DNA from 3 places in the Streptomyces sp. NPDC059917 genome. Region 2 is predicted to be linked to each of the others. Evidence: predicted binding sites of a transcription regulator. Region 2 holds the regulator's gene; each other region holds the start of a gene.
What was found. The regulator HrcA, encoded in region 2, represses chaperone genes, less so after heat shock. The targets are predictions, from matches to a motif close to TTNGCACTCNGNNNNNCNGAGTGCNAA.
Positions count from the first base shown of each region.

Region 1: the regulator HrcA is predicted to act here: its motif matches at 8,652-8,678, upstream of groES (co-chaperone GroES).
Region 3: the regulator HrcA is predicted to act here: its motif matches at 2,107-2,133, upstream of groL (chaperonin GroEL).

Region 1 covers NZ_JBHWLC010000025.1:37,307-47,291, forward strand. The annotation lists gene guaB (IMP dehydrogenase) at 1-308, opposite strand, end outside; gene ACFWAR_RS16875 (sigma-70 family RNA polymerase sigma factor) at 486-1,115, opposite strand; gene ACFWAR_RS16880 (response regulator transcription factor) at 1,499-2,110, opposite strand; gene ACFWAR_RS16885 (WhiB family transcriptional regulator) at 2,490-2,831, shown strand; gene ACFWAR_RS16890 (LysR family transcriptional regulator) at 3,068-3,973, opposite strand; gene ACFWAR_RS16895 (MOSC domain-containing protein) at 4,053-4,742, shown strand; gene ACFWAR_RS16900 (SDR family oxidoreductase) at 4,810-5,583, shown strand; gene ACFWAR_RS16905 (ester cyclase) at 5,659-6,348, shown strand; gene groL (chaperonin GroEL) at 6,436-8,061, opposite strand; gene groES (co-chaperone GroES) at 8,195-8,503, opposite strand; gene ACFWAR_RS16920 (response regulator transcription factor) at 8,726-9,418, shown strand; gene ACFWAR_RS16925 (sensor histidine kinase) at 9,411-9,985, shown strand, end outside.
Region 2 covers NZ_JBHWLC010000062.1:34,738-44,722, reverse strand. The annotation lists gene ACFWAR_RS29425 (PfkB family carbohydrate kinase) at 1-598, opposite strand, end outside; gene ACFWAR_RS29420 (MFS transporter) at 796-2,247, shown strand; gene ACFWAR_RS29415 (ribonuclease Z) at 2,139-3,044, opposite strand; gene ACFWAR_RS29410 (histidine triad nucleotide-binding protein) at 3,048-3,407, opposite strand; gene ACFWAR_RS29405 (hypothetical protein) at 3,569-4,294, shown strand; gene ACFWAR_RS29400 (16S rRNA (uracil(1498)-N(3))-methyltransferase) at 4,529-5,272, opposite strand; gene ACFWAR_RS29395 (nitronate monooxygenase) at 5,269-6,360, opposite strand; gene dnaJ (molecular chaperone DnaJ) at 6,473-7,609, opposite strand; gene hrcA (heat-inducible transcriptional repressor HrcA) at 7,610-8,626, opposite strand; gene ACFWAR_RS29380 (MBL fold metallo-hydrolase) at 8,820-9,545, shown strand; gene ACFWAR_RS29375 (DUF3097 domain-containing protein) at 9,574-9,985, shown strand, end outside.
Region 3 covers NZ_JBHWLC010000030.1:48,829-58,813, forward strand. The annotation lists gene ACFWAR_RS19110 (helix-turn-helix domain-containing protein) at 1-208, shown strand, start outside; gene groL (chaperonin GroEL) at 319-1,941, opposite strand; gene ACFWAR_RS19120 (cold-shock protein) at 2,269-2,475, opposite strand; gene ACFWAR_RS19125 (ubiquitin-like small modifier protein 1) at 2,870-3,145, opposite strand; gene thrC (threonine synthase) at 3,179-4,465, opposite strand; SAM riboswitch class I at 4,483-4,633, opposite strand; gene ACFWAR_RS19135 (glucosyl-3-phosphoglycerate synthase) at 4,827-5,777, shown strand; gene ACFWAR_RS19140 (trehalose-6-phosphate synthase) at 5,824-7,266, shown strand; gene otsB (trehalose-phosphatase) at 7,604-8,461, opposite strand; gene ACFWAR_RS19150 (DUF3263 domain-containing protein) at 8,495-8,731, opposite strand; gene ACFWAR_RS19155 (extracellular solute-binding protein) at 8,778-9,985, opposite strand, start outside.

The DNA of each region.
Region 1 (9,985 bases), on a different contig from region 2:
GTGACCATGCCGGACTCGGAGCGCTTGACCAGGTCCACCTGGTTGGCCTGGTCGGCGATGGAGAGGTTGCGGTGCAGCACGCCGACGCCGCCCTGGCGGGCCATGGCGATGGCCATGCGGGACTCGGTGACCTTGTCCATCGCGGCGGACAGCAGCGGGACGTTGACCCGCACGTTCCGGGAAATCCGGGAGGAGGTGTCGATCTGGTCAGGCGCCATGTCCGACACGCCCGGCAGGAGCAGCACATCGTCGTAAGTGAGCCCCAGCGTGGCGAATTTGTCGGGCACTCCATCGGCGTTGACAGTCATGACACCTTCCCAGATGGTCTTGCTCAGCGCGGATGTCCATGCTAACGGGATCCCGGGGCGTCTCATTCCACGACCAAGATCGACAGAAAGATTCGTAGCTTCCTACGGACTTTCCGTCGAGCTTAGGGCGGTGCGCCGCGGCGGTCTACGGGAACGACGCGCGCGGCGCCCGGCGCCCTACTGCTCGGCGAGGGCGCGCAGCCGGCTGAGCGCGCGGTGCTGGGCGACGCGGACCGCGCCCGGGGACATCCCGAGCATCTGGCCGGTTTCCTCCGCCGTGAGCCCGACGGCCACCCGCAGCACCAGCAGTTCGCGCTGGTTCTCGGGCAGATTGGCCAGCAGCTTCTTGGCCCAGGCCGCGTCGCTGCTGAGCAGCGCCCGCTCCTCGGGGCCGAGCGAGTCGTCCGGCCGCTCCGGCATCTCGTCGGAGGGCACGGCCGTGCTGCCGGGGTGCCGCATGGCGGCCCGCTGCAGGTCGGCGACCTTGTGGGCGGCGATGGCGAAGACGAACGCCTCGAAGGGCCGGCCGGTGTCGCGGTAGCGCGGCAGCGCCATCAGGACGGCGACGCAGACCTCCTGCGCCAGGTCCTCGACGAAGTGGCGGGCGTCACCGGGCAGCCGCGAGAGCCGGGTGCGGCAGTAGCGGATGGCGAGGGGGTGCACGAAGGCGAGCAGGTCGTGGGTGGCCTGGCCGTCGCCCTCGACGGCACGGCGCACGAGCGCGCCGACGGCCCCGGCGCTGCCGCCATTGGCGGTGCCGGTCGGGCTCGTGGCCGCGGTGGACCCCTCGGCCTCGTCGTCGCGCATCAATCCATGGTGCCTTGGCGCCGGAGCATTCGCGCCGCCACGGCCCGTGTTGTGCATCGAAGCGTTATGAGCGGGTGCACCTGAAGTCATTGCCCGTGCCCTCCCCTCCCGCTCGGCCGAATGGTCCCGGTCCCCGAGGCCACAGCTCCGAAAGTGCGGCCACACCATCAAGGATGCGGCATCGCGCCCGAAGCGACACGTCCCCCGGATTGTGCCTCGCGAATCCCGGGTCCGCACCGCATGCGACTCGACCCGATCGCGCGACCCCCGATCGGTGCGACGCCCCGCCCGTGCTGACGGGCGGGGCGCGGCCGGGGACGTACCGGGCCGGAGGACTGCTACTGGCGGACTGCCACCAGCGGACTACTGCCAGCGGACCGCTGCTAGCGGACCAGGCCCCAGCGGAAGCCGAGCGCCACGGCGTGCGCGCGGTCCGAGGCGCCGAGCTTCTTGAACAGCCTGCGGGCGTGGGTCTTGACCGTGTCCTCGGAGAGGAAGAGCTCGCGCCCGATCTCCGCGTTGGACCGGCCGTGGCTCATGCCCTCCAGGACCTGGATCTCGCGCGCGGTGAGCGTGGGCGCGGCGCCCATCTCGGCCGAGCGCAGCCGCCGGGGGGCGAGCCGCCAGGTCGGGTCGGCGAGCGCCTGGGTGACCGTGGCCCGCAGTTCGGCGCGCGAGGCGTCCTTGTGCAGATAGCCCCGGGCACCGGCGGCGACCGCGAGGGCCACCCCGTCCAGGTCCTCGGCGACCGTCAGCATGATGATGCGGGCGCCCGGGTCGGCCGAGAGCAGCCGTCGGACGGTCTCGACACCGCCCAGCCCCGGCATCCGTACATCCATCAGAATCAGATCGGAGCGGTCGGCACCCCAGCGGCGGAGGACTTCCTCGCCGTTGGCAGCCGTCGTCACACGCTCGACGCCGGGCACGGTGGCAACCGCGCGACGGAGCGCCTCTCGGGCAAGCGGGGAGTCGTCGCAGACGAGGACGGATGTCATGACCGCCCTCCGCAGCTGCTGATGCGCGTCACCTTGAGCCTCCAGGCTGGTACGTATCGTCACCGTTGCGGTCGATGCTCCCGGACACCTGTCCGAGAACTTCTTGGTTCAACCGCCTTCACACTCTCAACGACGGTCACTCGAAAGAGTTACGGGTCGGACGGACACCTTCGGCACTCTACGTGAGGTACCGAACACGGCGCGGGCGCCACGAGCCTCATGTCCTCCATCTGGAGCTATGCCCTATTTGGCGGCTTTCCTTCCGTTTGGCATGTGTCTGAGGCTAGATTCCCAATGAGTCATATTTACATCTACTCAGACAGTAGATCTGGCGACCTGGAACACATCCGCCTCAGTACCGGCACCAAGAGGACTACCCATGGCAGATTTCTCCCGCCTCCCCGGACCGAACGCCGACCTGTGGGACTGGCAGCTGCTCGCCGCCTGCCGCGGGGTCGACAGCTCCCTCTTCTTCCACCCGGAAGGCGAGCGGGGCGCGGCCAGGAGCGCGCGCGAGACCTCGGCTAAAGAGGTCTGCATGCGATGCCCGGTGCGTTCGGAATGCGCAGCGCACGCACTCGCCGTCCGCGAGCCCTACGGGGTGTGGGGCGGCCTGACCGAGGACGAACGCGAAGAGCTGATGGGACGGGCCCGACACCGGCTCATCCCGGCCACCAGCGTGACGGGGGCCGCCGTGTCCGGGCCGACCGTCAGGCACTGAGTCACCCCTGCGGCCCACCCCGGTCCACCCCGACAGGACGAAACGCCCGAAGGAACGTTTCTTCGATTTCGTGGATTCCGTGACCCTCGTGGACTCCACGGGGAGGGCGCCGGCTCCACCGACCCCCACCACCGATCGCCGCCACCGCCACCGACCCCCCGGGGGCCTGCCGACCGCCGTCGGCACGACCGCCATCACCGGGCCGTCACCCGTCCGGCCGTACGACCGTACGACCGTCAGCGGGTGGCGGCCCGCTCCAACTGGTCCAGGGTCGCCGCCACCGCGGGGACCCGGGCCAGGTCCGCCAGCGTGAGCGCCACGACCTCCCGCTCCACGGCCGGCTCCAGCACCAGCGCGGCCACGCCCTTGGCCCGTACGGACTCCACCGCCAGCTCGGGCAGGACCGCCACGCCCAGCCCCGCGCCCACCAGGCCGACCACGGCCGGGTAGTCGTCGGTCGCGAAGTCGATCCGCGGGGTGAATCCCGCGGCCTCGCAGACGTCGACCAGATGGCGGCGGCAGCGCGGGCAGCCCGCGATCCAGGGCTCCTCGGCCAGTTCCGCCATCCCCACCCGGGCCGCGCCCGCCAGCCGGTGCCGCTCGGGCACCAGGCCGACCAGCCGGTCCGTGAGCAGCGGGCGGACCACCAGGTCGTCCCACTCGGCCGCCGTCCCGTCCGGCCCGGCGCCCGCGTAGCGGAAGGCCAGCGCCACGTCGCAGTCGCCCTCGCGCAGCATCTCCACCGAGCGCGGCGGCTCCGCCTCGACCAGCGAGATCCGGGTACCGGGGTGCTCGGCGCGCATCGCGGCCAGCGCGGTCGGCACCAGCGTGGAGCTGCCGCTGGGGAAGGAGACCAGCCGGACCCGGCCCGCGCGCAGACCGGCGATGGCCGCGACCTCCTCCTCGGCCGCGGTCAGCCCGGCGAGGATGCCCGCCGCGTGGCGCACCAGCGCCTCCCCCGCCTGGGTCAGCCGCATCTCGCGGCCGGCCCGGACGAGCAGGGGGGTGCCCGCGGACTGCTCCAGCGCCTTCATCTGCTGGGAGACGGCGGGCTGGGTACAGCCCAGTTCGCGGGCGGCGGCGGAGAAGGAACCCGTACCGGCCACGGCGCGCAGGACTCGGAGATGACGTGCCTCGATCACCTGTCGAGCATAAGCCTTTCTTTGGAGAAGCCGCCAATAATCATGGACGGCTTTGAGGGTGCTCGGTTAGCGTGCCCCCATGGAGCTGATATCCCTCAACGTGGGCCGCGCGGCGGTCGTCGACTACACCGACGCCGAGGGCGGCCTGACCGGCAGCGACAAGCGACCGGTGGCCGGACCGCTGCGCGTCTTCGCGCCCGGCCCCAAGGGCTCCGGCGCCAGCGGCGTCGAGGGCGACGCCGTCTGCGACCTGCGCCACCACGGCGGCGACCACCAGGCGGTCTACGCGTACGCGCGCGAGGACCTGGACTGGTGGGAGGGCGAGCTGGGCCGGACGCTGCCCGGCGGGATCTTCGGCGAGAACTTCACCACCGCGGGGCTCGACGTCACCGGTGCGCGGGTGGGCGAGCGGTGGCGGGTCGGCGCGGACCTGGTCCTCGAAGTGGCCTCCGCCCGGATCCCGTGCCGGACCTTCCAGGGGTTCCTGGAGGAGGAGAGCTGGGTCAAGCGCTTCACCCGGGAGGTCCGCCCGGGCGCGTACCTGCGGGTGATCGAGGAGGGCTCCGTCTCCCCGGGCGACCCGATCGAGGTCGTCCACCGGCCGGAGCACGAGGTGAGCGTCGGCTTCTGGTTCCGCGCCTTCACCACCGAGCGCGCACTGCTCCCGCGGGCACTGGCGGCGGGCGACGCGCTGGAGCCCCAGGCACGCGACACGATCCGCGCGTACGTGGCGAAGCACGGCGCCGGGGGCGGTGGCGCGCGGGACTGACGGCCCGCGACGGGCAGCGGCGCCGCCACCCGGTGGACATTCGCGGTCGGCGCACTAGGTTGCGCCTATGACGACTGCGTTGATCACAGGATCCACGGCGGGCATCGGCGCCGCCTTCGCACGCAAGCTCGCCGCCCAGGGGCACAACCTGGTGCTGGTCGCGCGCGACACCAAGCGGCTCGGCGAGCAGGCGACCGAGCTGCACGACCGGCACGGCATCGAGGCCGAGGTGCTGAGCGCCGACCTCTCCACGGAGGAGGGCATCACGGCGGTCGAGCAGCGCCTGGCCGACCTCAAGCACCCGGTGGACCTGCTGGTCAACAACGCGGGCTTCGGCAACAAGGGCCGGTACCTGGAGGTGCCGATGGCCGACGAGCTGACCATGATCAAGGTGCACATCGAGGCCGTCCTGCGGCTGACCTCGGCGGCGACCGGGTCGATGCGCACGCGCGGCCGCGGCGGCGTGGTGAACGTGGCCTCGGTGGCCGCCTTCCTGCCGCGCGGGACCTATGGGGCGAGCAAGGCCTGGGTCGTGCAGTTCACCCAGGGCGCGGCGAAGGACCTGGCGGACTCCGGGGTCCGGCTGATGGCCCTGTGCCCCGGCTTCGTCCGTACGGAGTTCCACGAGCGGGCCGGGATGGGCACCGACAACATCCCCAACTGGATGTGGCTGGACGCGGACAAGCTGGTCGCCGAGGCGCTGGCCGACCTGGCGCGCGGGCGGACGGTGTCGATCCCGGACCCCCGCTACAAGGCGCTGATGAGCGTGGTGAAGCTGGCCCCGCGCGGGCTGCTGGGCGGGGTGTCCTCGCGCACGGGCCGCAAGTACGGCCCCCAGTGACTTGCGGGTAAACCACCCAATTGGCGCGATTCTCCTTAAACTGGACGTGTCCCGTTCCCGCTGGGAGGCGACGCGATGACATTCGTACAGGTAATCGATTACGAGACCAAGCGGTTCGACGAGATGAACGCCCTCATCGACCGCTACGCGGAACAGACCGCCGGCAGGCGCACGGTCACCCACACCCTGATCGGCAGGGACCGCGACTCGGGCACCCACTACGTGGACCTGGTCGAATTCCCCTCCTACGAGGAGGCCATGAGGAACTCTCAACTCCCGGAGACGGACCGGATGTTCCAGGAGATGGTGGCCCTCTGCGACGGCATGCCCAAGTTCATGAACCTCGACGTGGTGCGCGACGAGTACCTCAACAAGCTCGTCGCGAACCGGATCTTCGAGGACGTCGCCGTCAAGGGCGACTTCGACGTCATCGACGAGTGCGTGGCGGTCGGTTACATCAGCCACGACATGATGGACACCGAGGGACTGGGCAACGGCCGGGACGGCATGCGGCGCACGATCGGCATGTGGCGCGACGCCTTCGACTTCACCTTCGACAGGACGCGCCAGATCGCCGAGGGCGACTGCGTCACCACCCTGTGGGACTGGCGCGGCACCCACCGCGGCGAGTTCATGGGGGTCGCACCGACCGGCAAGGAAGTCACGATGTCGGGTTGTACGACGATCCGGATGGAGAACGGCCAGATCGCGGAGGACTGGTGGTACTACGACGCACCGGGACTGATGCGCCAGCTGGGCATGTGAGACGGAGAAAGCCCCGTTCCGGAGGAACGGGGCTTTCCCATGTGCCCGTGGGCGGGCGCGCCGGCGGGCCGGCGCGCTACGACCGGGTCAGTGGCTGTGGCCGTGGCCGCCGTGACCGGCGTCGGCCTCTTCGTCAGCCGGCTTCTCGACGACCAGGGTCTCGGTCGTGAGCAGCAGGGAGGCGATGGAGGCGGCGTTCTCCAGGGCGGAGCGCGTGACCTTGACCGGGTCGATGACGCCGGCCTTGACCAGGTCGCCGTACTCGCCGGTGGCGGCGTTGAAGCCCTGGCCCTTGTCGAGCTCGGCGACCTTCGAGGTGATGACGTAGCCCTCGAGGCCCGCGTTCTCCGCGATCCAGCGCAGCGGCTCGACGGCGGCGCGACGGACGACCGAGACACCGGTGGCCTCGTCGCCGGTCAGGCCGAGGTTGCCCTCCAGGACCTTGACGGCGTGGACGAGCGCGGAGCCACCGCCGGAGACGATGCCCTCCTCGACCGCGGCGCGGGTCGCCGAGATGGCGTCCTCGAGACGGTGCTTCTTCTCCTTGAGCTCCACCTCGGTGGCGGCGCCGACCTTGATGACGCAGACGCCACCGGCGAGCTTCGCCAGGCGCTCCTGCAGCTTCTCGCGGTCCCAGTCCGAGTCCGTGGACTCGATCTCGGCCTTGATCTGGTTGACGCGACCGAGCACGTCGTCGCTGCTGCCGCCACCGTCGACGATGACCGTGTCGTCCTTGGAGATGGTCACGCGGCGCGCGGTACCGAGGACGTCCAGACCGGCCTGGTCGAGCTTGAGGCCGACCTCTTCGGCGATGACGGTGGCGCCGGTGAGGGCGGCCATGTCCTGGAGCATCGCCTTGCGGCGGTCACCGAAGCCGGGGGCCTTGACGGCCACGGCGTTGAAGGTGCCACGGATCTTGTTGACGACGAGGGTGGAGAGCGCCTCGCCCTCGACGTCCTCGGCGATGATCAGCAGCGGCTTGGAGGCGCCCGCCTGGATGACCTTCTCCAGCAGCGGCAGCAGGTCCTGGATGGACGAGATCTTGCCCTGGTTGATCAGGATGTAGGGGTCCTCGAGGACGGCCTCCATACGCTCCTGGTCGGACACCATGTACGGGGAGAGGTAGCCCTTGTCGAAGGCCATGCCCTCGGTGAACTCCAGCTCCAGGCCGAAGGTGTTGGACTCCTCGACGGTGATGACACCGTCCTTGCCGACCTTGTCCATCGCCTCGGCGATGAGCTCGCCGACCTGGGTGTCCTGCGCGGAGAGCGCGGCCACGGCGGCGATGTCGGACTTGTCCTCGATCGGGCGGGCGGTCTCCAGCAGGTCCGCGGAGACGGCCTTGACCGCCGCGTCGATGCCCTTCTTCAGGGCGGCCGGGGAGGCGCCGGCGGCGACGTTGCGCAGACCCTCGCGGACCAGCGCCTGGGCCAGCACGGTGGCGGTGGTGGTGCCGTCACCCGCGATGTCGTTGGTCTTGGTCGCCACCTCCTTCACGAGCTGGGCACCGAGGTTCTCGTACGGGTCGTCGAGCTCGACCTCGCGCGCGATGGTGACACCGTCGTTGGTGATGGTGGGAGCGCCGAACTTCTTGTCGATGACGACGTTGCGGCCCTTGGGGCCGATCGTCACCTTGACCGTGTCGGCAAGCTTGTTGACGCCGCGCTCCAGAGCGCGACGGGCGTCCTCGTCAAACTTAAGAATCTTCGGCATGGGAGCGGTTCAGCCCTCTCGTTGCGATCCCCGGCCGCTCACCGCGACCGCCTTGAACGAACTACGCCCCTCGCCGCCCGGCATCAGCAGGGGTGACCAGGGGCGTAGCTCAAAGCAAAACTGGAGAAGTGACTTACTTCTCGACGATCGCGAGCACGTCGCGGGCCGAGAGGACGAGGTACTCCTCGCCGTTGTACTTCACTTCGGTGCCGCCGTACTTGCTGTACAGGACGACGTCGCCGACGGTGACGTCCAGCGGAAGACGCTGGCCGTCCTCGAAGCGACCCGGACCCACGGCGAGGACGACGCCCTCCTGGGGCTTCTCCTTCGCGGTGTCCGGGATGACCAGGCCGGAAGCCGTGGTCTGCTCGGCGTCGAGCGGCTGGACCACGATGCGGTCCTCAAGCGGCTTGATGGCAACCTTGGAGCTGGTGGTCGTCACGATCCGGTCTCCCCCTTCGGAGATCTCACGGGGTTAACTGTTTTTGGGGTGGCGACCAGGTGGTTCCGTCGTCGCGGGTGCCGGACCTGCCTGTCGCTGTGTTGGCACTCACCAGTGGCGAGTGCCAGGCCCGAGACTATTCCGGCGATTAGCACTCGGTCAAGCGGAGTGCCAATTTCTCGCGTCCGGTGTTGTCCCCGCCCGGTGTGTGACGCTTGGGACGTGCGCATTCTCGTGGTCGAAGACGAAGAGGGACTGGCCGAGTCCCTGCGGCGCGGCCTGTCCGCCGAGGGCCACTGGGTCGAGGTCGCGCACGACGGCCACCGCGGCCTGGAGCTGGCGCTCAGCGGCGGCCCCTACGACGTGGTCCTGCTGGACCTGATGCTGCCCGGGCTCAGCGGGTACGAGATCTGCACGCGGATGCGCGCCCACGGCGACGCGACCCCGGTGCTGATGCTCACCGCCAAGGACGGCGAGTACGACGAGGCCGAGGGCCTGGACTCCGGCGCCGACGACTACCTGACCAAGCCGTTCTCCTTCGTCGTCCTGGGCGCCCGCGTCCGGGCGCTGGCCCGGCGGGCCGGGGCGCCCGGGCGCTCCCCCACCCTCCAGGCCGGCGACCTCTTCCTCGACCCCGAGGCCCGCCGCTGCCGCCGGGGCACCCGGGACATCGAGCTGACCGCCCGCGAGCTGGGCGTGCTGGCCTGCCTGATGGAGAACCCGGGACGGGCCGTGGCCAAGCAGGAGATCCTCGACGAGGTCTGGCGCTCCCCCGGCGGCTCCGCGGGCATCGACCCGAACATCGTCGAGGTGTACGTCTCCTCGCTGCGCAAGAAGATCGACGCCCCCTTCGGGCGCCGCTCCATCCGCACCGTCCACGGCACCGGCTACCGGATGGCCCCCGACGGTGGTTAGCAGCGTCCGGGCCCGCGCGGCCCTCGCCGCCGCGCTCGCGATGGCGGCCGTCCTGGCCGTCGGCGGGATCTGGCTCTACGCCCTGCTGCGGGCCAACCTGCTGGACAACACCAACGGCCGCACCGAACTGGCCGCCCGCAAGGTGGCGGCCCAGCTCGACACCCGGACCCTGCCCGCGGGGCGGCTGCCGGCCCCCGAGAGCGGAGTGGACCTGGTGCTCGTCCTGGACTCCGCGGGCGCGGTGACCGCCGCCAGCGGGGATCCGGGGCGGCTGCCCGCCGAGCTGGCGGGGCTGCGGCCGGCCGCCGGGGCGGATTCGCGCGCGGCCGTCCTGCCGCCGCCCGCCCCCGGGAGCGGGGAGCGGCGCGCGGTGGTCGTGGTCCGCTCCCCCGGGCCGCCCGGAGCCGCCGGGGCGCCGCACTACGTCTACGCGATGACCGTCCTCGGGGACGTGGACGGCGCCACCCGTTCCGTCGCCTACGGGATGCTGGGCGGCGCGCCCCCGCTGATCGCCTTCGCGGCCGCGCTCGCCTGGTGGGTCGCGGGGCTGGCGCTGCGCCCGGTCAC
Region 2 (9,985 bases):
GGTCCCAGCGCCCGCTCTCGTCCCAGCCGACGTCCGCGAAGACCCGGGCCCCGCGGCGCGCGGCCGCGGCGACCCACTCCTCGCGGCGCCCGGGGGCCAGTGAGGCGATCGCGGCCCTGGCCCGGGGCGGACAGTCCGGGATGGGGTCGGAAGCGGCTCCGGGGGGCGCCTCGTGGCCGTGGGAGACCATCGTGCGCTCGCCCTCGTAGGCCATCGAGACGGTGACGGGCGAATGCCAGCCGGGAATCCGGCGCGACATCGCCAAGTCGATGCCCTCGCCCTGCTCCAGCGCGTCCCAGCAGTACTCGCCGTAGTGGTCGTCGCCGAAGGCCGCGGCGAGCGAGGTGTGCAGCCCGAGCCGGGCCAGCGCGGTCGCCATGTTGGCGACCCCGCCGGGGCTGGAACCCATGCCGCGGGCCCAGGACTCGGTGCCGCGCACCGGGGCCGAGTCGAGGCCGGTGAAGATGATGTCGAGGAAGACCGTGCCGGTCAGGAAGACGTCGCAGTCCGGATCGCGGGGCGAGCGGATCGGACCGAGCGGGTCCACCTGCTCGCCGGCGGCTCTGTTCCCGTTCTGGCGGCTGTTGCGACTGGTCACGGCGTGTTCCCCGTTTCGTACGCGGCGTGGAGGGTCCGGAAAGCTGCCAGCCCTGCCCTGCCCGGACCGGCGCAAACCCCAGTGTGTCCCAGATCACCACCGGAGCGCCCTTCTCCTCAACTCCGGTCGCTTGATAGATATTGGCCCCCGCTTCTCACGCGGTGCCTCGAACCACCCCCGCACCACCTGGATCCACCGTGTCCGACCACGCCCCGGAGCACCCCGCCTCCTGGCCCCTCGTCGCCCTCTTCACCGCCGGCTACGTCGCCCCGTACCTGCTGCCCACGGTGGTCGGACGGCTCGACGCGCACCTCCCGCTCAGCTCGGCCCAGGCCGGGCTCGTCGGGTCGGTGCTGCTGCTCGGTTCCGCCGCCGCCGGCTTCGCCCTCGCCTCGCGCATCCCGCGCCACGGGCCGCGCCCGCTCGCCCGGTTGGGGCTGCTGCTCGCCGTCGCGGGCTACGCCGCGGCCGCCGCGACCTCCCTGCTGCCGCTGGTCGTGGTGGGGGCGGTGGTCGGCGGCTTCGGTTCCGGTACGGCCACCGCCGTCGCCGCCTCCGGGATCGCCGCCCAGCGGGATCCGCACCGCACGTCGGCCCTGGGGCTGCTGTCGGTGTCGGCGACCGCGGGGGCGCTGTACCTGACCCTGCCCCGGCTCGGCGGCGGCCACGGGCTGCCCTTCGCCGCGATCGCGCTGGTCGCGGCGCTGGCCTGGCCCGCCACCGGGCGCCTCGCCGGGCGGCCGTCCGGGGCGTCGTCCCCGGCCGGGCGGGACCTCGCCCGGGGCTCCGCCTCGCGGCTGCCGTACCCGCGGGCCGGGGCGGTGCTGGCCGGGGCCCTGATGCTGTGGTCGCTGGCGCAGAACGCGCTGTGGGGGGTCAGCGGTCGGATCGGGTCCCAGCAGGCGGGCCTGTCCGAGGTGACGCTGGGCATGGTCTTCGCGGCCGCGCTCGGCGCCGGGCTGCTCGGGGTCACCGCCGCCTCCGCGCTGGGCGCGCGGCTCGGCCGGGCGGTGCCGATCGGGGCGGGCACGGCGCTGATCGCGCTCTGCGTGGCCGCGTCCTCCGCCGCGCGGGGGCTGGGCTCCTTCGCCGCGGGCGAGATCCTGTGGAACGCGCTCTACCCGGTGGTCCTCTCGTACGCCATCGGTCTCGCCGCGGCGCTGGATCCGCGCGGCCGCTGGGCGGTGCTGGCGGGCTCCGCGTCCTCCCTCGGGGTGGCGTGCGGCCCGGTCACGGGCAGTCTGCTGGCCGAGCGGGCGGGCTTCCCGGCGATGGGCCTGGTGCTGGGCGGACTGCTGCTGGCGGTGGCCGTGCCGCTGACCGCCGTCGCGCTGCACGCGGGGGGCCGCCCGCTGGTGCCGGGTTCGGTACGGCGCCGGGGCGGGGCCCCGGCCGCGGTCCTGGCGGCGGGGGCGGGCGCGGCGCTGTCCGGGCGGCTGCCGCGGGTGGGCGCGGCGGAGTTGACGGTCGTCGACGTGACCGTGCGGCCGCTGCCGGGGCGCACGCCGCTGCGGGTGCTGCTGCGGTCCCCGGCGGCCCGCTACCCGCGCTTGGGCAGCGGGACCCGGGCGAGGTCGGCCGCGATGGTCAGCTCGCCCTCGAACCCGGCGGCGCGGGCCTCGCGTTCGAAGTCGGCCGGGTCCGTGTAGCGCTGCGAGAAGTGGGTCAGCACGAGGTGGCGCACCCCGGCCGCGCGGGCGACCCGGGCGGCCTGGGCGGCCGTCAGGTGTCCGTGGTCGGTGGCGAGGCGCTCGTCCGCGTCGAGGAACGTGGACTCGATGACCAGCATGTCGCAGCCCTCGGCGAGGGCGTCGACGCCGGGGCAGAGCCGGGTGTCCATGACGAACGCGAAGCGCTGGCCCGGCTTGTGCTCGCTGACGTCGTCGAGGGTGACGCCGTTCAGCTCGCCGTCGCGCCGCAGCCGACCGACGTCCGGGCCCTTGATGCCGTGCCGGGCGAGGAGTTCGGGCACCATGCGGCGCCCGTCGGGCTCGGTGATCCGGTACCCGAAGGACTCCACGGGGTGCGAGAGCAGCCGGGCCTCCAGCGTGTACGTCGCCCCGCTCGCCAGTACCCCGTCGGCGGCGACGGGGGCTTCGGTGAGCGCGACCGTCTCCCGGTAGGCGGTGGCGTAGCGCAGCCGGTCGAAGAACTTCTGGCCGGAGGCGGGGTAGTGCGCGGTGACGGGGTGCGGGACCTGGTCGAGGTTGATCCGCTGGATCACCCCGGCGAGGCCGAGGCTGTGGTCACCGTGGAAGTGGGTGACGCAGATCCGGTTGATGTCGTGCGCGGCGACTCCGGCCCGCAGCATCTGGCGCTGCGTGCCCTCGCCCGGGTCGAAGAGGATGCCCTCGCCGTCCCAGCGCAGGAGGTAGCCGTTGTGATTGCGGTGGCGGGTGGGCACCTGGCTGGCGGTGCCCAGCACCACGAACTCCCGTACGGACACGACTTATCCCGGAGGCCATTCGAGACCGCGACCGCCGAGCACGTGGGCATGCGCGTGGAAGACGGTCTGGCCGGCGCCCGCGCCGGTGTTGAAGACGAGCCGGTAGCCGGAGCCGACGACGCCCTCCTGCGCCGCGACCTCTCCTGCGGCGCGCAGCACGTCGCCCGCGACGGCGGGTTCGGCGGCGGCGAGGGAGGCGGCGTCCGGGTAGTGGACCTTGGGGATGACGAGGACGTGCGTCGGCGCCTTGGGGCTTATGTCCCGGAAGGCGAGGGTCGTGTCGGTCTCGTGGACCACGGTCGAGGGGATCTCCCCCTTGACGATCTTGCAGAACAGGCAGTCAGCCTGAGGTTCCCCGGCCATGTGCGGCGCCTCCGTAGCAGTGATCGACTCCCGCGCATCGTAACGAACCCCGCCCCGGCCCGACGCCGACCGCCGGAGTCCGGTGCGTGATCCAAAACGCTGGCCCGGCGGGGCCGGGGCCGCTAGCGTCGGCCTGCCGTCCACACACATCCGGGGGAACCGTGCTCGTCCGACCTGCCCGCTCACCGAGACTTTCCGCCGCCGCGGGGGCCGCCGCCGTCGCCCTGCTCGGCGCGTCGGGCTGCGCCGCGCCGACGGCGCAGGCGCCTCCGACGACCGCGTCGCCGTCCGCGGCCCCGTCGGCGGCGGCGTCACCGGCGGCGCCGCTGACCGCGGACCGGCTCCTGGACGCGGCGCTCGTGGACGCCGACGTCCCGCAGGTGAAGACCCCCGTGCGGGCGGAGGAAGCGAAGCGGGAGCCCGGCAAGTTCCCGCCCGTGGCGGATCCGGTCTGCCGGACCTACGTCGACGCCCGCAACGGCGAGAAGTCCTTCGCGCGGGTCCGTCAGGTCTACGACTGGAAGGACGCCCTCTACCCCGGCGGCGCCGTGCTCGCGTCGTACGAGGCCGGAGCGGCGGAGCGGACGTTCGCGGACCTGAAGAAGGCCCTGGCCGGCTGCCGGTCCTTCGAGGCGGAGACCTGGACGGGCAAGATCACGGTGTCGCTCGCGCCGGAGCCGGATCCCCGGTTCGGGGACGAGGCGGTGACCCTGCGGGAGCACTCGACGCCGCTCGCGGGCAGTGACGTCAGCACGCAGATCACCGTCGTGCGGGCCGGCAACACGATCGCCACCTTCACCACCATGGACGTGGACCGCAGCGCCACCTTCCCGCCCGACCTCATCGAGCGCCAGACCGCCCGCCTCAAGAACGCCCAACACCCGTAGCCGCCCGGCGGCCCGAGCCAAATCCAGCCCGCCCGGCGCTTGCGGCGCCGCCAGAGGCACGCACGCCACGGCGACCAGCACCCCGCCCGCCTCGGGCAGCGCCGCAAACGCCGGCGGGGCTGGAGCTGCCCGGCGGCACCAGCCCAAACCAGCCCGCCCGGCACTTGAGGGCCCGCCGGAGGCACGCGCGCCACGGCGGACCGCACCCCGGACTCGCGCGACAGCGACGGACGGCTACGACCAGCGGCCCGTGCGGGCCAGGAGGACGGCCACGGCGGCGGTACCGGCGGTGGAGGTCCGCAGGACGGACCGCCCCAGCCGGTACGGCTTCGCCCCCGCCTCCTGGAAGACGGCCAACTCCTCCGGCGAGACCCCGCCCTCGGGCCCGACGACGACCACGACCGCCCCCGCCACCGGAAGCTCCGCCGTGGCCAGCGCCAGCGACGCCGCGTCCCGGTCCTCGTGCAGGACCACCGCCAGGTCCGCCCCCGCCAGCAGCGCGGCGACCTGCTTCGTGGACATCGCCTCGGCGACCTCCGGGAACCGGACCCGGCGGGACTGCTTGCCGGCCTCCCGCGCGGTCGCCCGCCACTTGCCCAGCGCCTTCGCCCCCCGCTCCCCGCGCCACTGCGTGATGCACCGCGAGGCCTGCCACGGCACCACCGCGTCGACCCCGGTCTCGGTCATCGTCTCGACGGCCAGCTCGCCCCGGTCCCCCTTCGGCAGCGCCTGGACCACGGTGATCCGTACCGCCGGCTCCAGCTCCTCGTGGACCGAGTCGACCGCCACCACCAGCCGGTCCTTGCCCTCCGCCGCCTTGACCACGGCTTCGGCCCACCGCCCGCGGCCGTCCGCGAGGACCACCGCCTCGCCGGGGTTCAGCCGCTTCACGGACACCGCGTGGCGGCCTTCGGGACCGTCCAGGACGAACTCCGGCCCCGCGGGGACCTCTTCGACCACGAACACGGGGGCGGTCATGACACACTCCTCAGCTTCAACATCTGCAACACCCTCTGCGCTTCGGCCAGTTCGGCCGCCAGTACCTCCACCAGCTGCCCGGCGGCCAACGGCCTGGCCAACCGGTGCCCCTGCCCCGCCCACAGCGCCATGCCCTGCGGGTCCCCGGCCGCCGCCGCGGCCTTGCGCAGGCCGGAGGTGATGTGGTGGACCTGGGGGTAGGCGGCCGGCGCGTACGGCCCGTGCTCCCGCATGAACCGGTTGACCAGCCCGCGCGCCGGACGCCCCGAGAAGGCCCGGGTGAGTTCCGTGTGCGTGAACAGCGGGTCGGTCAGGGCCTTCTTGTGGGCCGGGTCGGCACCCGACTCGGGACAGGCCAGGAAGGCGGTGCCGAGCTGCGCGGCCTCCGCGCCCGCGGCCAGCACGGCGGCGATCTGCGAGCCCCGCATGATGCCGCCCGCGGCGACGATCGGGAGCGCGACGGCCTCCCGCACCTGCCCGACCAGCGCCAGCAGGCCGACGCCCGCCGTCCCGTCGAGGTGCGGGTCGTCGCGGTGGGTGCCCTGGTGGCCGCCCGCCTCGATGCCCTGGACGCAGACGCAGTCGGCGCCCGCGTCCTGCGCGGCCTTGGCCTCCTCGACGGAGGTCACGGTGACCACGGTGCGGGTCCCGGCCTGGCGCAGCGCCGAGAGCACCTCCGCCGGGGGGCAGCCGAAGGTGAAGGAGACCACCGGAACGGGGTCTTCGAGGAGGATGGCGAGTTTGGCGTCGTAGCCGTCGTCGCAGCTGCCGATCGTGTCCTCGGGCGCGAGCGAGACCTCGTACCAACTGGCCTCACCGGCGAGCTGCCCGCGGTAGGCCTCGACGGCGGCGGGATCGACCGAAGTGGCCTGCGGGACGAAGAGGTTGACGCCGAAGGGGCGGCGGGTCAGCCCGCGCAGCCGCTTGATCTCCTGGTACATGCCGTCGGCGGTCTTGTAGCCGCCGGCCAGGTAGCCCAGCCCGCCCGCCTCGCACACGGCGGCGGCCAGCGGCGGGCAGGAACCGCCGCCCGCCATCGGGGCCTGCACGATCGGGTACTGGTGAAGACCGTTCGGTGCGGAGGACATGCCGAGCATCGTGCCACGTCCCCCGCACCAGACCGAATCGCGCGATTCGCCTGGCATAGTCCGGTTCCCCGGTGCGCCGGACGCCCGTCAGGGGCGTCCGGCGGCGCAGCGGTCAACGCCCGTTGAAGGCGTCCTTGAGCCGGCTGAAGAGGCCCTGCTGACCGGGCTGGAACTGCCCGGTGGGCCGCTCCTCGCCGCGCAGCTTCGCCAGCTGGCGCAGCAACTCCTCCTGCTGCGCGTCCAGCTTGTTCGGGGTGATGACCTCGACGTGGACGATCAGGTCGCCCCGGCCGCCGCCGCGCAGGTGCGTGACGCCGCGGCCGTGCAGCGGGATGGACTGGCCCGACTGGGTGCCGGGGCGGATGTCCACCTCTTCCAGGCCGTCCAGGGTCTCCAGCGGGCACTTCGTGCCGAGGGAGGCCGCCGTCATCGGGATCGTGACCGTGCAGTGCAGGTCGTCCCCGCGGCGCTGGAAGGTCGAGTGCGGCAGCTCGTGGATCTCGACGTAGAGGTCACCGGCGGGGCCGCCGCCGGGGCCGACCTCGCCCTCGCCCGCGAGCTGGATGCGGGTGCCGTTCTCGACACCGGCCGGGATCTTCACCGTCAGGGTGCGGCGGGAGCGGACCCGGCCGTCGCCCGCGCACTCGGGGCACGGGGTCGGGACCACGGTGCCGAAGCCCTGGCACTGCGGGCAGGGCCGCGAGGTCATGACCTGGCCCAGGAAGGACCGGGTGACCTGCGAGACCTCGCCGCGGCCACGGCACATGTCACACGTCTGCGCCGAGGTGCCGGGTGCGGCGCCCTCACCGGAGCAGGTGGTGCAGACGACGGCCGTGTCGACCTGGATGTCCTTGGTCGTCCCGAAGGCCGCCTCGTCGAGTTCCAGGTCGAGGCGGATCATGGCGTCCTGGCCCCGGCGGGTCCGCGAGCGCGGTCCGCGCTGCGAGGCCTGCCCGAAGAAGGCGTCCATGATGTCCGAGAAGTTGCCGAAGCCGCCGGCTCCGAACCCGCCCGCTCCGCCGCCGCCCGAGGAGGACAGCGGGTCGCCGCCGAGGTCGTAGACCTGCTTCTTCTGCGGGTCCGAGAGCACCTCGTAAGCCGCGTTGATCTCCTTGAAGCGCTCCTGCGTCTTCGGGTCCGGATTCACATCCGGGTGGAGTTCACGCGCGAGGCGCCGGAAGGCCTTCTTGATCTCGTCCTGGGAAGCGTCGCGGCGCACGCCGAGTACGGCGTAGTAGTCCGTGGCCACTTACGACTCCGCCAGGATCTGTCCGACGTAACGTGCCACTGCGCGTACCGCTCCCATCGTTCCGGGGTAGTCCATGCGGGTCGGTCCGACCACGCCGAGTTTGGCGACTGCTTCGCCGCCCGAACCGTAACCGACCGAGACGACCGACGTGGAGTTCAGTCCCTCGTAGGCGTTCTCGTGCCCGATCCGTACGGCCATTCCCGACTCACTCGCCTCGCCCAGCAGCTTGAGGAGCACGACCTGCTCCTCCAGCGCTTCGAGCACCGGCCTGATCGTCAGGGGAAAATCGTGTCCGAAGCGGGTGAGATTGGCGGTGCCGCCGATCATCAGCCGTTCTTCGGCTTCCTCCACGAGGGTTTCGAGGAGGGTGGCGAGGACGGTGGAGACCGTCGCCCGGTCCTCGGCCTCGAAGGACTCGGGGAGGTCCTGCACCAGCGGCGGCACGTCGGTGAACCGGCGGCCGACGACCCGGCTGTTGAGCCGCGCCCGCAGATCGGCCAGGGAGGCCTCCCCGAAGGGCGTCTGGCAGTCGATGAGCCGCTGTTCGACCCGGCCCGTGTCCGTGATCAGTACGAGCATCAGCCGGGCCGGGGCCAGGAGGAGCAGCTCGACGTGGCGGACGGTGGAGCGGGTCAGGCTCGGGTACTGGACGACGGCGACCTGCCGGGTGAGCTGCGCGAGCAGCCGCACCGTGCGGCCGACGACGTCGTCGAGGTCCACGGCTCCGTCGAGGAAGTTCTGGATGGCCCTGCGCTCGGGCGTCGACAGCGGTTTGACGCCCGCCAGCCGGTCGACGAAGAGGCGGTAGCCCTTGTCCGTGGGGATGCGCCCCGCGCTGGTGTGGGGTTGGGCGATGTAGCCCTCTTCCTCCAGCACGGCCATGTCGTTGCGCACGGTGGCGGGCGAGACGCCGAGCCGGTGCCGCTCGGTGAGCGCCTTGGAGCCGACCGGCTCCTCCGTCCCGACGTAGTCCTGGACGATGGCGCGGAGCACTTCGAGTCTGCGTTCGCTGAGCATCGCGCACACCTCCGTCTGTGATGCCTTTTCGTGTGGAGCCTGTCCACCGGCCGTCATGGCGGGTGCCGCTGGCACTCGCGGTCGGTGAGTGCCAGAGATCCCCCGGTCAGTGTACGGCGGGTACGTACGGCGTTAGCAAGGGCGGCCCGTCAAGGTACCGCGCGGGGAGCGACCGCTCGACTAGCGTCGCCGCATGGACGTGAGTTGGGAAGACGCGGGTTGGGAACGGCTGACCGGGCGGTCCGGCCGACTGCGGCTGCCGGTGTGGGACTGCACCGCGGGGCTGGTGGTGGGCGACGAAGCGGTCCTGCTGATCGACCCCGGATCCTCCCTTCCGGAGGGGGCGGGGCTGCGGGCGGCGGCGGAGCGGATGACGGGCCGCCGGGTGACGCATATCGCATTCACGCACGGCCATTTCGATCACGTTCTGGGCGCGGCGGCCTTCCCGGAGGCCGAGGTGTACGGCGCGGTGGGCCTCGACGCGCTGCTGACCACCGGGCGCGAGGGGCTGCGCGAGGACGCCGTGCGGCACGGGCTGGCGCGGGCGGAGGCGGTCCGGGCGACCGAGTCGCCGGTCGTCCCGGGGCACCTGGTGTCGGGCGAGTGGACCCTGGAGCTGGGCGGGGTGCAGGTGCTGCTGGCCAACGTGGGGCCCGGGCACACCGGGCACGACCTCGCGGTGTTCGTGCCGGGCGACCGGGAGGTGGTCTTCTGCGGGGACCTGGTCGAGGAGTCCGGGGAGCCGCAGGCGGGCCCGGACGCGGTGCCCGCGCGGTGGCCCGCCGCCGTGGACCGGCTGCTGTCGCTGGGCGGCGACGACGCGCTGTACGTGCCCGGTCACGGAGCGGTGGTCGACGCGGCCTTCGTGCGTGCGCAACGCGACACACTGGCCCTGCGGTACGGCGTGTCGCGTGCGTGAGGCCGTGGGGCCTCCTAGCGTCGGCCGGATGCGTGAGTACTCGCCCGACCTGACCCCCGCGTGGAAGCGCCCCCGCCCCGTCCCCGAGGTCCCCGCGGACCTCGACGTGGTGGTCGAGGAGGCCGGTACGGGCTTCTGCGGGGCCGTCGTCGGCTGCGAGGCGGGCACGGTGACCCTGGAGGACCGCTTCGGCAAGCGGCGGGTCTTCCCGATGGAGCCGCGCGGCTTCCTGCTGGACGGGGCCGTGGTGACCCTCGTGCGCCCCTCCAGGGCCCCGGCGGCCCCCGCGCGCACGGCATCCGGCTCGATCGCCGTCCCGGGCGCACGGGCGCGGGTGGCGCGGGCGGGCCGGATCTACGTGGAGGGCCGCCACGACGCCGAACTGGTCGAGCGGGTCTGGGGCGACGACCTGCGCATCGAGGGCGTGGTGGTGGAGTACC
Region 3 (9,985 bases), on a different contig from region 2:
CCGGCGCAAGGCGCTCGGACTGTCCCAGACGCAACTCGCCGAGCGTGCCGGGCTCACCCAGGCGAAGATCTCCCGGGTCGAGGGAGCCGACGCCGTGCCCACGCTGCCGCTGCTGCGGCGGCTCGCCCGCGCCCTCGACGCCTCGCTGACCATCGACCTGGGCTGCGACCACGAAGCGGTCACCTTCGTGGCGCGCCCCGCCGCGTAGGAACGCGGGAACGCGGAAGCGCGCAAACGCCCGAGGGCGGCACCCCCCGTGGGGAGTGCCGCCCTCGTTCGAAGAACAGCCGATCAGCTCGGGCCGGAGCCCGGGGCGGATCAGAAGTCCATGTCACCGCCCGGCATGCCGCCGCCCGCGGGGGCACCGGCCTTCTCGGGCTTGTCGGCGATGACGGCCTCGGTGGTGAGGAACAGCGCGGCGATCGACGCGGCGTTCTGCAGCGCGGAGCGCGTGACCTTCGCCGGGTCGATGATGCCCTCGGCGATCATGTCGACGTACTCGCCGGTCGCGGCGTTCAGGCCGTGGCCGATCGGAAGGTTGCGCACCTTCTCGACGACGACGCCACCCTCGAGACCACCGTTGACGGCGATCTGCTTGAGCGGGGCCTCCAGCGCGAGCTTGACGGCGTTGGCGCCGGTCGCCTCGTCGCCCGTGAGCTCGAGCTTCTCGAAGACCGCGGAGGCCTGGAGGAGCGCGACGCCGCCACCGGCGACGATGCCCTCTTCGACGGCCGCCTTGGCGTTGCGGACGGCGTCCTCGATGCGGTGCTTGCGCTCCTTGAGCTCAACCTCCGTCGCGGCACCGGCCTTGATGACGGCCACGCCGCCGGCCAGCTTCGCGAGGCGCTCCTGGAGCTTCTCGCGGTCGTAGTCCGAGTCGGAGTTCTCGATCTCGGCGCGGATCTGGTTGACGCGACCCTGGACCTGGTCGCTGTCGCCGGAGCCGTCGACGATCGTGGTCTCGTCCTTGGTGATGACGACCTTGCGGGCGCGGCCGAGCAGGTCGAGGCCCGCGCTCTCGAGCTTGAGACCGACCTCCTCGGAGATGACCGTGCCGCCCGTGAGGATGGCGATGTCACCGAGCATGGCCTTGCGGCGGTCGCCGAAGCCCGGGGCCTTGACGGCGACGGACTTGAAGGTGCCGCGGATCTTGTTGACGACCAGGGTCGACAGGGCCTCGCCCTCGACGTCCTCGGCGATGATCAGCAGCGGCTTGCCGGACTGCATGACCTTCTCGAGGAGCGGCAGCAGGTCCTTGACCGAGCCGATCTTCGAGTTGACGATCAGGATGTACGGGTCGTCGAGGGACGACTCCATGCGCTCCATGTCGGTGGCGAAGTACGCCGAGATGTAGCCCTTGTCGAAGCGCATGCCCTCGGTGAGCTCGAGCTCCAGGCCGAAGGTCTGCGACTCCTCGACCGTGATGACGCCTTCCTTGCCGACCTTGTCCATGGCCTCGGCGATGAGCTCGCCGATCTGGGTGTCAGCGGCGGAGATGGAGGCCGTGGAAGCGATCTGCTCCTTGGTCTCGACGTCCTTGGCCTGCGCCAGCAGGGCGGCGGAGACGGCCTCGACGGCCTTCTCGATACCGCGCTTGAGGGCCATCGGGTTCGCACCGGCGGCCACGTTGCGCAGGCCCTCGCGGACGAGCGCCTGGGCCAGCACGGTGGCGGTGGTCGTACCGTCGCCGGCGACGTCGTCCGTCTTCTTGGCGACTTCCTTGACCAGCTCGGCGCCGATCTTCTCGTACGGGTCCTCGAGCTCGATCTCCTTGGCGATGGAGACACCATCGTTGGTGATCGTGGGGGCGCCCCACTTCTTCTCAAGGACGACGTTGCGACCCTTGGGGCCAAGGGTGACCTTGACGGCGTCGGCGAGCTGGTTCATGCCTCGCTCGAGACCGCGCCGGGCCTCCTCGTTGAACGCAATGATCTTGGCCATCTGAAGTGGTCCTCCCGGACAGCGGTGGATTGCTCCCGGACCGCGCCCGCGCCCGCGACGGACGGCCTGTGGGTCCGGCGGTTCCTTCCCGCCGACCCCGTGGGCCTCACCGACCCGGTCCTCGTTTTGGTAGCACTCTCACCTGGAGAGTGCTAACGCCAATGATTAGCACTCGGCACCCCCGAGTGCAAGCGGCTTCGAGGAACACCCGGTGAACGCCCGGGCCCGGCCCGGGCCCGGCCCGGGTCCCGCACGCACGCGGGGCCCGCATCCGTGTCTCAGGATGCGGGCCCCGCGCGTTCGTGTGTCGGTGGTCGATCGCTCCGGCTAGCCGACTGCGAGCTTGACCATGTCCGCCTGCGGACCCTTCTGACCCTGCGAGATCTCGAACTCGACCCGCTGACCCTCTTCAAGGGTGCGGTACCCGTCCATCTGGATGGCGCTGTAGTGGACGAACACATCCGCACCACCGTCGACCGCGATGAAGCCGTAGCCCTTCTCCGCGTTGAACCACTTGACGGTGCCCTGAGCCATGCCTAACTCCCCTATTACTGGCCCTTGCGCAGGACCGCACTTCGCGGACCCGGGTCAGAACTTGCGCCGGAACGCCTCGACCGGGGCTGAATGTATCCGCACCGCTGCTGTCTGCAACAGGTCATTCCCACGAGAATTCTGGACACGGCATTACATTGAAATAGGGTGAAAATTAGGAATCTTCCGGGGCAACTCGGGCCGGACAAACCGCGCCAACGACCCATAGCGCGCACGCATGTTGACTCAATGTCAACCCTTCCGCGACCCGTTCATATGCGCCGGGCAAGAACAGCGGTGGGGACTTCCCCAACTCTACCGCGCCCAACCAAGCAGAATTGCCCCCTCCGTTTCTTACCGGAGGGGGCAATTCAGGTTCTGGCGTCCGAGCGGAGGATCAGCCGCCCGCGACGGCGGGGATGATCGAGACGCCCACGCCGTCGGGCGTCGGCGTCTGCAGCCCGCTCTCGAAGCGCACGTCGTCGTCGTTGACGTAGACGTTCACGAAGCGGCGCAGCTTGCCCTGGTCGTCCAGGACGCGGGCGGCGATGCCCGGGTGGCTCTGCTCCAGGGAGTCGATGACCTCGCTGAGGGTCGCGCCCTCGGCGGCGACCTCGGCCTGGCCGCCCGTGTAGGTGCGCAGGATGGTGGGGATGCGGACGTTGACGCTCATGGCGCTACTGCCTTTCCGGGGTTCGAGGGGTGATCAGGCCAGGCCGGCGGCGCGGAAGGCGTCCAGGCTCGGGCGGATGGTGGCGGTCTGGCCGCTGTCGGCGGCCACCGCCTCCAGGGTCTTCAGGCCGTCACCGGTGTTCAGGATCACGGTCGTCAGCGCCGGGTCCAGCTGCCCGTTCTCGATGAGCTTCTTCGTCACGCCGACGGTCACGCCGCCCGCGGTCTCGGCGAAGATGCCCTCGGTCTGGGCCAGGATCTTGATGGCCTCGACGACCTGGGTGTCGTCGACGTCCTCGACGTAACCGCCGGTGCGGCGGGCGATGTCCAGGACGTACGGGCCGTCGGCCGGGTTGCCGATCGCGAGCGACTTGGCGATGGTGTCCGGCTTCTGCGGGCGGACCACGTCGTGACCGGCCTTGAAGGCGGTCGAGACGGGCGAGCAGCCCTCGGCCTGGGCGCCGAAGATCTTGTAGGGCTTGTCCTCGACCAGACCGAGCTTGATCAGCTCCTGGAGGCCCTTGTCGATCTTCGTCAGCTGCGAGCCGGAGGCGATCGGGATGACGATCTGGTCGGGCAGCTGCCAGCCGAGCTGCTCGCAGATCTCGTACGCCAGCGTCTTGGAGCCCTCGCCGTAGTACGGGCGCAGGTTCACGTTGACGAAGCCCCAGCCCTCGCCGAGCGGGTCGCCGATGAGCTCCGAGCAGAAGCGGTTGACGTCGTCGTAGTTGCCCTCGATGCCGACCAGGTCACCACCGTACACGCCGGCCATGACGACCTTGCCCTGCTCCAGGTCGTGCGGGATGAAGACGCAGGAGCGCAGTCCGGCGCGGGCGGCGGCGGCGCCGACGGCCCCGGCCAGGTTGCCCGTGGAGGAGCAGGAGAGCGTGGTGAAGCCGAAGGCGCGGGCGGCCTCGACGGCGATCGCGACGACCCGGTCCTTGAAGGAGTGCGTCGGGTTGCCGGAGTCGTCCTTGACGTAGAGCTTGCCGGTGACGCCCAGCTCCTTGGCCAGGTTCTCGGCGTCCACGAGCTTGGTGAAGCCCGGGTTCAGGTTCGGCTTCGAGGCCACGTCGGCGGGGACGGGCAGCAGCGGGGCGTAGCGCCAGATGTTGTTCGGGCCGGCTTCGATCGCGGCGCGCAGCGCCTCGGGGTCACCGGTCGGAAGGTCGTAGGCGACTTCGAGCGGGCCGAAACACTCGGCACAGGCGAAAATGGGACCCAGATCGAACCGGGTGGCGCATTCGCGGCAGGAAAGCCCGATGGCGGGTCCGAGATCGACGGTGGTCGCGGCAGAGGTGGCGACAGTCTGTACAGACATGACGGCGAGGCCCTTTCTCCTCATCTTCCCCGTGGCGCACTTCGCCACGAGACGGATTTGGCACCTTCCCTAGTCGGGGACCTCGCTGACTTTGCAAAAATCGCGAGACCGACTGGAGGGTTGCCGGGGCTTCAACGGGCCGTATCCCTCTGCCCCTCTGGATGAGCGGTATGGCGCGAACGCGCCTTGGCGGCGCACCCGTGCGTTTGTACGGAAGGACCCCCGACATGCGATGGTCCTCCGCGTTGTTCAAGACTGTAACCGAAGGCATGGATGGTTGAGACAGCCGTCCGAACCGCGAGATGGATCACATTTCGGCCATATCGGTGGCCGGCCACGACTCAAGCAGGGAGTGCTGAAGGTGCTGGAAGAGGTGGAGCGCTGGCTGGGGGCCCGCTCCTGGTCCGCCACCGATCGACCGCTGGAGCGGCTGATTTCGGCCAAGCGGGCATCGGGCATCAAAGTCAGCGTCGTTTTGCCCGCGCTCAACGAGGAGGAGACGGTCGGCGCGATCGTCGAGGTCATCCGCCGGGACCTGATGGACTCCCTGCCCGTCCCGCTCGTCGACGAGCTCGTCGTCATCGACTCCGGCTCCAGCGACCGCACCTCGGAGGTCGCGGCGAAGGCGGGCGCCCGCGTGGTGCACCGCGACGACATCCTGCCGCGGGTCCCGGCGGTGCCCGGCAAGGGCGAGGTGCTGTGGCGCTCGCTGCTGGTGACCAGCGGGGACGTCGTCTGCTTCGTCGACGCCGACCTGCGCGACTTCTCCGCCGCCTTCGTCTCCGGGATCGTCGGCCCGCTGCTGACCGAACCGGACGTGCAGTTCGTCAAGGCGATGTACGACCGCCCGCTCGGCGACGCACCCGGCCAGGGCGGCCGGGTCACCGAGCTGGTGGCGCGCCCGCTGCTGAACCTGCACTGGCCGCAGCTGGCCGGATTCGTACAGCCGCTGGGCGGCGAGTACGCGGTGCGCCGCTCGCTGCTGGAGCGGCTGCCCTTCCCCGTCGGCTACGGCGTGGAGCTCGGCCTGCTGGTGGACGCGCTGCACACGGCCGGTCTGGACGCGCTCGCGCAGGTGGACGTCGGCGTCCGGCTGCACCGCCACCAGGACGGGCGGGCGCTGGGCCGAATGGCCGCCGCGATCTACCGGACCGCGCAGCTGCGGCTCTCGCGCGGGCACCTCGTACGGCCCGAGCTGACCCAGTTCGAGCGCGGCCCGGACGGCTTCGAGCCGCACACCTACCCGGTGGACACGGTGGAGCGGCCGCCCATGCGGGGCGTCGAGGAATACGCCCACCGGCGCGTGGCATGACGCCACTCACAGTTTGAGCGCGGGCCCGCCGGGCTAGGTTGCCCGCATGGCCTTCTCGGTACTCGTCGCCGCCAATCGCGGTCCGCTCTCGTACGCCCTCGACGCCGACGGGAGCCTCAGCGCCCGGCGCGGCGGGGGCGGCCTCGTCTCCGGCCTCGCCACCGCCCTCGCCCGCCAACCGGACGCCCTGTGGATCTGCGCGGCGCTCTCGGAGGCGGACCGCGAGGCCGTCCGCCGCGGGGTCGCCGAGCCGGGCGTGCGGATGCTGGACATCGACCCCGAGGTCTACGACGACGCCTACAACGCCATCGCCAATTCGGTGCTCTGGTTCACCCACCACCACCTGTACGACGTCCCGCGCGAGCCGGTCTTCGACGCGGCGTTCCACCGGGCCTGGGAGTCGTACGTCGCCTACAACCGGGCCTTCGCCGAGGCGCTGGCCGAGGAGGCGGAGCGGGGCGCGCGGGTCCTCGTCCAGGACTACCACCTGGCGCTGGTGCCCGGGATGCTGCGGGTGCTGCGCCCGGACCTGCTGATCGCGCACTTCACGCACACGCCCTGGGCGTCCTACGACTACCTGCGGATCCTGCCGTCCTACGTCCGCGAGGAGCTGGCCTGGGGGATGCTCGGGGCGGACCTGGTGGGCTTCCACACCGGGGCGTGGGCGCGGGCGTTCCTGGACGCGATGGACCTGGACGACGCGTACGGGACGGCTTCGCCGGGCGGCCCGCAGGGCACGGAGATCGCGCACCGGCGCTACACGGTCTGGTCGGGCCGGACCACCTCGGTCCGGGTCTTCCCGCTGGGCGTGGACGGCGACGAGCTGCGGGCGCTGGCCCACCGGCCCGAGGTGAACGACAAGCTGGCCGCGCTGCGGACGGAGGTCGCCGGGCGCAAGGCGATCGTCCGGGTGGACCGCACGGAGCTGTCGAAGAACATCCTGCGCGGGCTGCTCGCCTACCGGGAGCTGCTGGTCACCCGGCCCGAGTGGCACGGCCGCGTGGTGCACCTGGCATCGGCCTACCCCTCGCGGCAGGACCTGGCCGTCTACCGCGCGTACACGGAGTCGGTGCGGGAGCTGGCCGCGGAGATCAACGCGGAGTTCGGCACGTCCGACTGGCAGCCGGTGCTGGTCTCGGTCGAGGACGACTTCGCGCGCTCCCTGGCGGCGTACCGGCTGGCGGACGTGGCCCTGGTGAACCCCGTGCGGGACGGGATGAACCTGGTGGCCAAGGAGATCCCGGTGGTGTCGGAGGCGGGGTGCGCGCTGGTGCTCTCGACGGGGGCGGGGGCGTACGAGGAGCTCCGCGAGGACGCGCTGACGGTGAACCCGTACGACGTCACGGAGACGGCGCTCGCGCTGCACGCGGCGCTGTCCATGCCGGAGGCGGAGCGCGCGGAGCGCACGAAACGCCTGTCCGCGACCGCGACCGCCCTCCCCCCGGCAGCCTGGCTCGAAGCCCAACTGTCCTTCCTCGCGGACGAGTAGGCCTCCGGCGGACCCTCAAACGCCGGGCGGCTGAAAGATGACCCGAGGCGGCCCGATCCGGCGCAGCCGATCCAGCCCCGCCGTCATTTGAGGCGCCCCGATCCGGGCGCAGCCAATCCCAGCCCCGCCGGCGTTTGAGGCGCCCCCGGAGGGCCCACGCGCCGCAGACGCCCACACCTCCGCCGCACCCGAACTCGCCTCCGGCGGGCCCTCAAACGCCGGGCGGCTGAATGGTGCCCCCGAGTCGGCCCGATCCGGGCGCGGCCAATCCCAGCCCCGCCAGGGGGCCCCTCCCAGCGGTAGCTGGGGGAGTTTGAGGCGCCCCCGGAGGGGTGGGTCAGAGGGCGGCGGCCAGGGCGGCGAGGAAGGCGGCCACCTGGGGCGGACCCGGGAGGGTCAGGTCGGCTCGGGCGGCCAGCTCGGGGACCTCGGCAGAGCCACTGCACACCAGCAGCCCCGGCACCCCCTCGGCCCGCGCCTTCTCCACTGCGGAGAACGCGGCCAGGTCCCCCAGGTCGTCCCCGGCGTACAGCACCGCCCCGGCCCCGACCTCCGCCAGGTACTCCGTCAGCGCGACCCCCTTGTCCATCCCCGGCGGCCTCAGCTCCAGCACGGCCCGCCCCGGCTCCACCACCAGCCCGTGCCGCGCCGCCAGCTCGCCCAGCGGCTCCCGCAGCGCGTCGAAGGCCGCCGCCGGATCCTCGGCCCGGCGGGTGTGGACCGCCAGCGCGCGCCCCTTCTCCTCGATCCAGGTGCCGCGCCACGCCCCGATGGAGTCCAGGAACCCCGGCAGCTCGGCCCGTACGGCCGCCACCCCGGGGTGTTCGGCGGGGGTGTGGACGATCCCGGTGACCGCGTCCCAGCGCTCGGCCCCGTAGTGCCCGAGCACGACGAGGTGTTCCAGCCCCGGCACCCCCGCGAAGCCCCCGTGGCGGACGGCGACCCCGGCGGGCCGCCCGGTGATCACGGCCACCGAGGCCACCCGCGGCGCGAGCGCGGCCAGCGCGGGCACGGCGTCGGCGTGGGCGCGCGCCTGGTCGGGGTCGGGCACGATCTCGGCGAGCGTGCCGTCGAAGTCGAGGGCGATCACGGAGCGGCGCGGTTCGCGCAGCAGGGCGTCGAGCCCCTCGCGTCCGGCGGCGGTGACGGGCATCGGCAGGCTGTTCATCGGCAGGCTGTGCGGATGGCTCCCCATGCCTACGACCCTAACGGTCCCCCCGGAGGAGGGCTATCGCCGGGCGCGCTGGGCTTCGCGCAGCCTGCGCAGCCGGTTGACGGTGCCGGGCGCGTGGGCGAGCGCGCGCGGGTCGTCCATCAGCGCGTTGAGCAGCTGGTAGTAGCGGACGGGGTGCATGCCGAGCCGCTCCCGTATGGCCCGCTCCTTGGCGCCGGGACCGGGCCAGGTGCGCCCCTCGTACGCGAGCACGGCGGCTTCCGTCTCCGTCAACCGCCCGCCCTCCGTCATACCGCCAGGTTAACTCCGCCCACCGACAGCCACCGCGCGCCCGCGATCAGTGCGAGTCCGCGGCCCGCGCCGTGCGCGCCATCTCCTCCAGCGTCTTGGCGGGCTGTCCGCCCGGCTGGACGGTCTTGCCGATGTTCTGCTTGATGTTCTCGCTCACGCCCGCCCAGGACTTCTTGCCGACCGGGTAGAGCCGCGAGGAGGGCAGCGCCTGGAGGAAGGTCTTGAGCTGGGTCGCGCCCGCTCCGGTGGCCGCCTCCATCGACCGGTAGCCGCTGGTGGTCACCGGCAGCAGGTCGTAGCGGCTGGTGAAGGCGGTCTGGTTGTCGGCCGAGTAGAGGTAGTCGAGGAACTTGCCCGATTCCTTGCGGTGGCCGTTCTTGAAGGCCATGACCCAGTCGGCGACGCCCATGGCGGGCTTCTCCGAGCCGTCGGAGGTCGGCAGCGCGACCATGCCGAACTTGAGGCCCTTCGCCGCGGCCTGCTTGATCAGCGTCGGGTGGCCGTTGAGCATGCCGACCTCGCCGCGCGTGAAGCCGTCGAAGGCGGCCTGGCGGTCCAGCTTCGCCGGTTCGACGGGGCCGGTGAGGCCGCCGCCGACCAGGGTGTCGCGCAGGTACTCGAAGGTCTTGACGTTGTCCGGGGAGTCGAGGGAGTAGGACTCCTCGTTGTCGGTGTAGCCGCCGCCGCCCGCGAGCAGCCAGTTCATGGTCTCGGCCTGGGCCTCCTCGCGGCCGAGCGGCAGCGCGAAGGGGGTGGGGACCTTGGCCGCCTTCAGCTTCTTGGCCGCGGCTTCCAACTCGGACCAGGTCTTGGGCTGCCAGCCCTTGCCGGTGCCCACCGCGCTCGCCGGGATGACGCCCGCGTCGGCGAAGAGCTTCTCGTTGTAGAAGAGCAGCCGGGTGCTGGCCACGAAGGGCATGCCGTACTGGACGCGCTTGACCTTGCCCGCGTCGGCGAGCGGCGCGAGGAAGTCGGCCTCGGTCTGTACGGAGAGCAGCTCGTCGGCGGTGTAGAGCTTGTCGGCGGCGGCGTAGTCCGCGTAGGCGCCGATCTGTGCGACGTCGGGGGCCTTGCCCGCCTTGACCATGTCGGCGACCTTGGCGTCGACCTCGGTCCAGGAGTAGACGTTGACCTCGACCTTGATGCCCGGCTGCTCCTTCTCGAAGCGCTGGGCGAGGTCCTTCCAGTACGTGGCGGAGGAGTTCGCGGGATTGTCCCCGTAGTCGGCCGCCACGACGCGCAGGGTCACCTCGT